One region of the Pantoea brenneri genome, then DNA from elsewhere that is predicted to be linked to it. Evidence: predicted binding sites of a transcription regulator. Region 1 holds the regulator's gene; the other holds the start of a gene.
The links. Region 1 encodes PurR, which represses purine synthesis genes. Its sites were predicted from a motif close to CANGCAAACGTTTGCNTG; they were not measured.
Positions count from the first base shown of each region.

Region 2: AABB92_RS13905 (NCS2 family permease) is a predicted target of PurR. The motif match lies at 1,553-1,570, and genes of this name have one in related genera.

Region 1 covers NZ_JBCGBG010000001.1:1,347,785-1,351,998, forward strand. Annotated here, with positions in the region: gene AABB92_RS06280 (Grx4 family monothiol glutaredoxin) at 1-287, opposite strand, end outside; gene AABB92_RS06285 (C40 family peptidase) at 652-1,446, shown strand; gene cydH (cytochrome bd-I oxidase subunit CydH) at 1,506-1,595, opposite strand; gene purR (HTH-type transcriptional repressor PurR) at 1,877-2,902, shown strand; gene punR (DNA-binding transcriptional activator PunR) at 2,899-3,804, opposite strand; gene punC (purine nucleoside transporter PunC) at 3,911-4,214, shown strand, end outside.
Region 2 covers NZ_JBCGBG010000003.1:58,228-62,441, reverse strand. Annotated here, with positions in the region: gene AABB92_RS13905 (NCS2 family permease) at 103-1,452, opposite strand; gene AABB92_RS13900 (glutathione S-transferase family protein) at 1,814-2,479, opposite strand; gene soxR (redox-sensitive transcriptional activator SoxR) at 2,519-3,004, opposite strand; gene soxS (superoxide response transcriptional regulator SoxS) at 3,105-3,530, shown strand; gene AABB92_RS13885 (YjcB family protein) at 3,784-4,065, shown strand; gene AABB92_RS13880 (ATP-grasp fold amidoligase family protein) at 4,158-4,214, opposite strand, start outside.

The DNA.
Region 1 (4,214 bases):
AGTTCACCGCGCTGGAACATCTCGACGATGATGTCACATCCGCCGACCAGTTCGCCATCAATCCACAGCTGCGGGAAGGTTGGCCAGTTGGCATATTTCGGCAGCTCTGCACGAATGTCTGGGTTCTGCAGAATATCCACGTAAGCAAAACGCTCACCGCAGGCTGACAGCGCCTGTACCGCCTGCGCAGAGAAACCGCAGCTTGGCAGTTTCGGGGAACCTTTCATGTACAGCAGGATCGGGTTTTCTGCGATCTGGCGCTGAATTTTTTCTACAGTACTCATAATTGCCTTCCTTAATTCGTCACTTCGTGTTTGTTTATTGTAGCGACTTCGCACCAGGACTGAAAATGAGATTTTGGGGGTTGCCCGATTAAATCGCCATGTTTGTTAAGTCCTCTTTTCGGCCCTGTTAACTCCCGATTATTAACTACAAGTAACATATTAATAATTTGCAATAGTTTTGTAGATATAAGACGCTGAAAATGCTCATTTTCAGCGCAAACGGGCGAGGCCGAAAGATTAATAAAAAAAGGCGTTACGGTTTTCAGGTGAACTGGACTAGAATGGCTTCGGCGCTGATCCTGGATCAGATTTTTCCCAACTTTGTCGCGGTGCGTAGTGGCCCTGACAACTTAACTAAAACCGGACTATGCGTTTAATCATTACGCTTTTCATCCTTGCCTTTGCGCAACTGTTCTTCAACATCGCTTCTGCTTCCCCGCAGGCGCCGGTGAATGTCAGTTCGCATAAAGCAGAGAAAAAGAGTGCGCGCGAAGATGAGCGCCGCAAGCGTCGCCCGTTGAAAACGTCGGCGAAGAAAACACGCGTCAGCCCGGTCCAGAAGCTCAAACTCAAAAAACAGAAAAAAAGCGAACTCACCGCCAGTCATCTTCCCGCAAAGAAAAGCAAAACCCTGCTCAAAACCGCCAGTAAGAAACGCTACGGCCATCAGCGTCTGCTTAAAACGGCTGACGCCAGCAGCAATGACAGCGGTGACACCGGCACCATTAAAATGAGCAAGTCACATCGCCAGCGCTACCAGAAGGCGCGCGAGACGGCGATGACCAAGTTGATGGGCCAGCTGGGTAAACCCTATCAGTGGGGCGGCACCTCACCGCACACCGGTTTCGACTGCAGCGGTCTGGTGTGGTACGCCTATAAAGATCTGGTTAAATTTAAGATCCCGCGTACCGCCAATGAGATGTACCACCTGCGCGACGCCGCGCCGGTAAAACGTGAGTCGCTGGAGAAAGGCGATTTAGTCTTCTTCCGGATTAATGGTCGCGGCACCGCCGATCACGTTGGGGTTTATCTCGGCAACGGCAAATTTATTCAGTCGCCACGCACCGGCAAAGATATTCAGATCAGTGCGCTGGGTGAAGATTACTGGCAGCGCCACTACATCGGCGCGCGTCGGGTGATGACGCCGAAAACCATTCGTTAAGCGGATTCGCTACGCGAATAACCAGACAGAGAAAAGCCGGGCGATGCCCGGCTTTTTCATTAGTGCAGCACAGCTGTAAAGCTAAAGGCGACAATCATCAGCAGACAGCCGACGGTAGTCATCAGGGCCAGTTTCAAATCTGTACTCATTTACCGCTCCTTAGTCACACATTTTGTAGGGATAAGCCATTTTCCCATACGGGCCGGTAAAAATCTCGTTTTATCCGTCCAGCCTTGTTAGAATCCTGCCTTTGTTGCGCAACGCGCGCAGCCCCGGTTCCGTTTGCTCTCCTTTTCAGGCGCTCATTACCCGCCAGACGCCTGTTTACCGGCCAGAAAAGCTGCATAATTGCGGAGAAAACCCTGAGCAGACGCAAACGTTTAACATTATGCTTATCATTGCGTTAGATAAGCCCTGGAGTCCGATTTTAATGGCAACAATTAAAGATGTGGCAAAACGCGCCGGCGTCTCAACGACCACCGTTTCGCACGTCATCAACAAAACGCGTTTTGTCGCTGAAGAGACGCGCAACGCCGTCTGGCAGGCGATTCAGGAACTGCACTATTCGCCGAGCGCCGTAGCGCGCAGCCTGAAAGTGAATCACACCAAAACGCTGGGCCTGCTGGCAACCTCGAGCGAAGCGCCCTACTTTGCTGAAATTATTGAGGCGGTGGAGAATCACTGCTTCGACAAAGGTTACACCCTGATTCTGGGCAATGCGCATAACGACCTGCAAAAGCAGCGTGCCTATCTCAGCATGATGGCGCAGAAGCGCGTCGATGGTTTGCTGGTGATGTGCTCTGAGTATCCGGACGATCTGCTGAAGATGCTGGAAGAAAATCGTAATATCCCGATGGTGGTGATGGACTGGGGCGAGTCACGCGCCGACTTCACCGACACGGTGCTGGATAATGCGTTTCAGGGCGGCTATCTGGCCGGACGTTATCTGATTGAGCGCGGTCACCGTGAGATTGGCGCGATTCCCGGTCAGATGGAGCGCAACACCGGCGGTGGACGTCATGCTGGTTTCCTCAAGGCGCTGGAAGAAGCCGGCATTCAGCCGCGTGCCGAATGGATCGTGCAGGGCGACTTCGAACCGGAATCAGGCTATCAGGCGATGCAGCAGATCCTGTCGCAGAAACAGCGCCCGACCGCGGTGTTCTGTGGTGGTGATATCATGGCGATGGGCGCGATTTGCGCCGCCGATGAGATGGGTTTGCGGGTGCCGCAGGACATTTCGGTGATCGGATATGACAATGTGCGCAACGCGCGCTACTTCGCGCCTGCGCTGACTACCGTGCATCAGCCAAAAGCACAACTGGGTGAGAAAGCGCTGGAGATGCTGCTTGACCGCATCACCAGTAAACGAGAGGTTTCTCAGACCATCGAAGTGCATCCGACGCTGATTGAACGTCGTTCCGTGGCTGACGGTCCGTTCCGCGACTATCGCCGTTAATCTTCGCTTAACCACTCCTGATTAAGCGTTTGCGCATCACCCAGATAGCTGAGTAACCAGCCCGTCGCCGGTGATGCGCGATCTTCCGCCCAGCTTACGCAACAGGGGCTGTCCGGAAATGCAACCGGCAACGTCAGCTCCACCAGCGCTCCGCTGTCCAGTAATGGCCGCGCCAGATGCCCCGGCACCATCGCCACACACAATCCCGCCAGCACGCAATCCAGGCCGGTCTGCCATTCCGGCACCACCAGACGACGCTGATTGTCGAGCGTCCACGTCATCCGGCGTGGCAGCGCGCGTGAGGTATCTTCCAGCACCAGCGACGGCCAGCTGCGCAGGGTGTCGTCATCAATCTGACTCACGCCAGTCAGCGGATGGTGGTTCGCCACCACGCAGCGCCAGTTGAGCGTCCCCATGTCGCGAAAGGCAAAGCGTCCGCCGACCGGTATCGCCTGAGTGGCGCCGATGGCCACTTCAACCCGATCATCCGCCAGCGCATCCCAGACGCCGTTAAACACTTCATAACTGATGTGCAACTCCATGTCGGGGAAATGGCGGTAAAAATCTTTGACTAACTGCCGGGTGCGCTGCGGCTTGACGATGCAGTCGACCGCAATACTCAGCTGTCCACGCCAGCCGTTAGCCAGCTGCTGACACTGGCGGCGGGTGGCGAGCATTTTTTTGATAACGCTGCGCCCTTCACGGACAAAATGCTCGCCAGCGGGGGTTAATACCACCTCGCGATGCTGGCGCTCAAACAGCGGTACCGCCAGCCACGTTTCCAGCTGACGCACGGTATAGCTGATAGCAGACGGCACCCGATGCAGCTCCTGCGCCGCGGCGCTGAAGCTGCCACCGCGCGCCACCGCATCCACCACCTCTAATGCATATTCTGACCACATAATCTGCCTTCAAATTTTTTAACAGCAACCGGCAAATATTAGCGTTTCACAGCGGCAAACGCACCTTTTACACTCTGCCGCGTTCAACCTGCAAAATGAGAATCAGATGTCACCGTCAAAAGGATTTATGCCTTATCTCGCTCTGCTGAGCATGCTGGGCTTTTTAGCCACCGATATGTACCTGCCCGCCTTCGGCGCGATGCAGCAAACTTTTAACACCTCACCCGGCCTGATCAGCGCCAGTATGAGCCTGTTCCTGGCGGGCTTTGCCTGCGGTCAGCTGTTCTGGGGACCGCTGTCAGATCGCATCGGCCGCAAGCCGGTATTGCTGGCCGGTCTGGCGCTGTTTGCCGTCGGCTGCGCCGGTATGCTGTGGGTCAATAATATCTATCTGATGCTGGCGCTGCGCT
Region 2 (4,214 bases), on a different contig from region 1:
AAAGTGTAAAACAAACCGAAGCCTGAAGGGTCAGCTACGCGTGCGGCTGGCGGGAAAAAAGTGAAAAATTCCGGACGCACCGCTGCGCGCCCGGTTGATCAGTCAGATCGCCCAGCCGCCGGCGTAAAACGCCACCAGCGCTACGGCGATCAGCACCGTCCCGAGGTTCAGCCTGCGCCATTCACCCGCAAAAACGCGGCCGACCACCAGCGAGGCAAAGCCGATCATGATGCCGGTGACGATGTTGCAGGTCAGCACGATAATCACCGCGGTCAACAGGCCGGACATCGCATCGACGAAGTCATTAAAGTCGATTTTCGCCACGTTACTCAGCATCAGCAGACCGACATACATCAGCGCGGGTGCGGTAGCGTAAGCCGGTACCAGCCAGGCCAGCGGTGACATAAACAGGATCACCATAAACAGCAGGCCGACCACGATGGCGGTCAGGCCGGTTTTTCCGCCCGCCGCAGTACCGGCCGCTGACTCGATATACACCGCCGCAGGTGACGCGCCGACCAGGCCCGCAAACAGGCTGCTGACCGAATCGGTCGTCAGGGCGCGACCGCCATTGATAATCTGGCCCTGCTTATCCAGCAGATTGGCCTGCCCCGCCACCGCGCGAATGGTGCCGGTGGCGTCAAATACTGCGGTCATTACCAGTGCCAGCACGCTCGGCAGCACCACCGGCTGCAACGCGCCCATGATGTCGAGGCTGAACACCAGCGACTGACCGCTGGCGTCACGCAGGCTCGGCAGAGCAAACAATCCTTTGTAGCTCACCGCCGGATCGAAGATCAGCCCGAGCAGCGAAATGGCGATAATCGTCATCAGAATGCCGCCCGGTACCCGCCGTTTTTCCAGGCCAAAAATCGCCGCCAGTCCCAGCAGCGTCATGATCACCGGGAAAGTAGCAAACTGACCCAGCGCAACCGGCAAACCCGGTGCCGGGTTTTTTACCACCAGACCGACGCCATCCGCCGCGATCAGCAGCAGGAACAATCCAATTCCGACGCCGGTGCCATGCGCCACGCCCATTGGCAGGTTGCGCAGGATCCACGCCCGAATGCCGGTCACCGAGATCAGGGTAAACAGCAACCCCATCAGGAATACCGCACCGAGCGCGACCGGTACGCTGATGTGCTGGCCCAGCACCAGGCTAAAGGCGGTAAAGGCGGTCAGCGAAATGGCGCAGCCAATCGCCATCGGCAGATTGGCCCACAGCCCCATCAGGATGGAGCCGAAACTGGCTACCAGGCAGGTGGCGACAAATACCGCGGTTGGCGGGAAACCGGCTTTACCGAGCATGCCCGGTACCACAATGACCGAATAGACCATCGCCAGAAAGGTAGTCAGTCCGGCCAGAATTTCCTGACGCACGCAGCTGCCGCGCGCCGAGATCGCGAACCAGGCGTCCAGTTTTCCACTGGCCGGGCGTGATTCAATTGACATAGTTGAGCCTCAAAGATTTTTTGTAGTGTGGATCGCTCTGCGACCGTCGCTGTCCCTGAAATAAGCGGGTAATCCGGCTGCATTGATGGAGTAATTCCACCAGGCAAACGTTTACCTTGCCGCAGATAGTTGGCAGTCAAAGGACCGCCAGATAAAAAGGCAAACGATTATCCGGCGTTTACCGGCACATTTTCAACTGGCGGAAGGACATTAATCAGCATAAAGATCAGGTGGTGAGCGCCGTTTTCGGCCAGGCAGCGGCTGGCCGCATCGGCTGAGGCGTTGAAGTTACAGACATTTTTAAACGCTGAACAACTGGCAGCGCCGCACGAAAAAAAACGGTGCGCCAGCAGAGAGAGGATTAACCTGGCAGAGAGAGTTCGCCGCCCTGATCGATAGCCCGCTGCCAGGCAGCACGCTGCTGAACGGTTTGCAGCCATTTCTGACTGGCCGGCATCTGCTCCATCCCGACACGTTGCGCCAGGGCCAGCAGCGGAAAGCTCATCTGAATGTCGGCGATACTGAAGCGCTGACCCGCGAACCACGGATTAGCCGCCAGATGCTGCTCAATCATTTTCATATGCGGTTGCAGCTGTTTATCGAGCCAGGCCTTCTGCACCCCTTTGCCAAACGCCGCGCCAACCGGGCGCAGCAGCCAGGGCACCGGCGCTTTCCCCATCTGTCCGAAGATCAGCTTCATCACCAGCAGCGGCATCAGCGAACCCTCGGCGTAGTGCAGCCAGTAGCGCGACTGCAACAGCGACTCTTCATCACTCAGCTTCAGCCGGAATTCGTGATCATATTTCTGTTCCAGATACTCGAGAATCGCCCCGGATTCCGCCACCACCCGGTTTTCATCGGTAATCACCGGTGATTTTCCCAGCGGATGCACTTTTTTCAGCGCCTCGGGCGCCAGCATGGTTGGCTCGCGTTGATAACGTTTGATCTGATACGGCACTTCCAGCTCTTCCAGCAGCCATAGCACCCGATGTGAACGTGATTGCTCGAGATGGTGAACGGTGATCATCATGATTCCCTGTGTGTTGACCTCCCACCAGTATAGACGTCACTCCGCGTCCGGATGGTTACCGTCCTGTTCCGGGTCGAGCAGCACCGCTCCTGACCCTTGCTGACCCAGCCGATCGCCCGGATTGCGCAGCGGACAATCGCGCATCGACAGACAGCCGCAGCCGATACAGCCATCAAGGTCGTTGCGCAGCCGGGTCAGGGTTTCGATGCGCTTATCCAGCTCTTCGCGCCAGTGCTGAGTCAGGGCGTCCCACTCCGGGGCCGACATCCGCTTATTGGCCGGAATATGCTCAAGGCTGTCGCTGACGGTCGCCAGCGGAATACCGATGCGTTGCGCAATTTTGATGATAGCCACGCGTCGCAGCACATCACGGCTGTAACGCCGCTGATTACCGCCGTTACGGGTACTGAATATCAGCCCTTTGGTTTCATAGAAGTGCAGCGCTGACACCGCGACGCCGCTGCGGCGCGCCACTTCGCCCGGCGTTAATACCGGTTTGGGGTAGTTGCGATCTTTTTTCATCTGGCTCTTTACCTCAAGTTAACTTGAGGAATTATACTCGCTTCCCATCAAAACGACTAAACTCCCATTACCGCTTATTAAGCACCAGAAGGATGAGGCCATGATGCAAGAAGAGATCATTCATTCCCTGACGCACTGGATTGACCAGAATCTGGACAAAAGTTTGTCCATTGATGAAGTGGCAGCAAAATCGGGTTATTCGAAATGGCACCTGCAGCGGATGTTCCGTACCGTCACCAAACAGACGCTTGGCGGCTATATCCGTGAACGCCGCCTGACGCTGGCAGCCGAAGCGCTGTCTCAGACCCAGCGCCCGGTGTTTGATATCGCGATGCAGTACGGCTATGACTCGCAGCAGACCTTCTCGCGGGTGTTTCGCCGCCAGTTCTCGCAAACCCCTACCGCCTACCGTCACACCATGCGCCGTCAGGCGATTCAGCGCCCTCGCCTGCTGAGCTTCGGCTGCAATGACAGCATGGCCAGCTTTACCCAGCGCACCACCGGCGAGTGCTGCCCGGTCCGTTAACTGTCAGGACGCCCGTCTTCGGGCGTGCCTGATCGCCTCTCTGATTTGCCCTTCCCGCTGTTCATATCTGCAACAATTTCCTGCCATACCAGTGTCAAATTTTGTTCAAAATTTCAAATCGGGTGATATAATGTGACCCAAGTCACACTATGAACCTGGGTTGACGGCGCTAAAGCACTTCCTGACACGCTTTTCCGCCGCCGGTGATGTCCGCAAATTGTCAGGAATACTTACTGATATTGAGGTCCGGCCGATGGCTACGTTAACCACCAGTCTGCTTGTTATGCGTTGGGAATTGTTGAGCGCAGTAATGATGTTTTTCGCCAGCACCCTGAAAACCAAATTGCGTCAGGATAGTCATCATGTGATGGCATTCATGTGTGGCGGGATTGGTTTAGGCATGACCTGCTGGTTCGTTACCGGTCTGATGGGAATTACCCTGAGCATGGAAAACGTGCACAACTTCATGGAAATCTCTAAGCACGCCTTTATCGACGTGATGAGTCAGGCGCCTGCTGAATGGCCGATGCCCTGATCGAGTGATACGCTGAGACTGTCGCGTTGATAGCCTGATTTTTGCCAATAAAAAACCCCGCCAGGCGGGGTTTTTTACATTGCTGTGTGTGCTTAAACTTTCTTCAACATGGCAGGGATATTAACATCCTGCACTGTGACGCCCGGTCT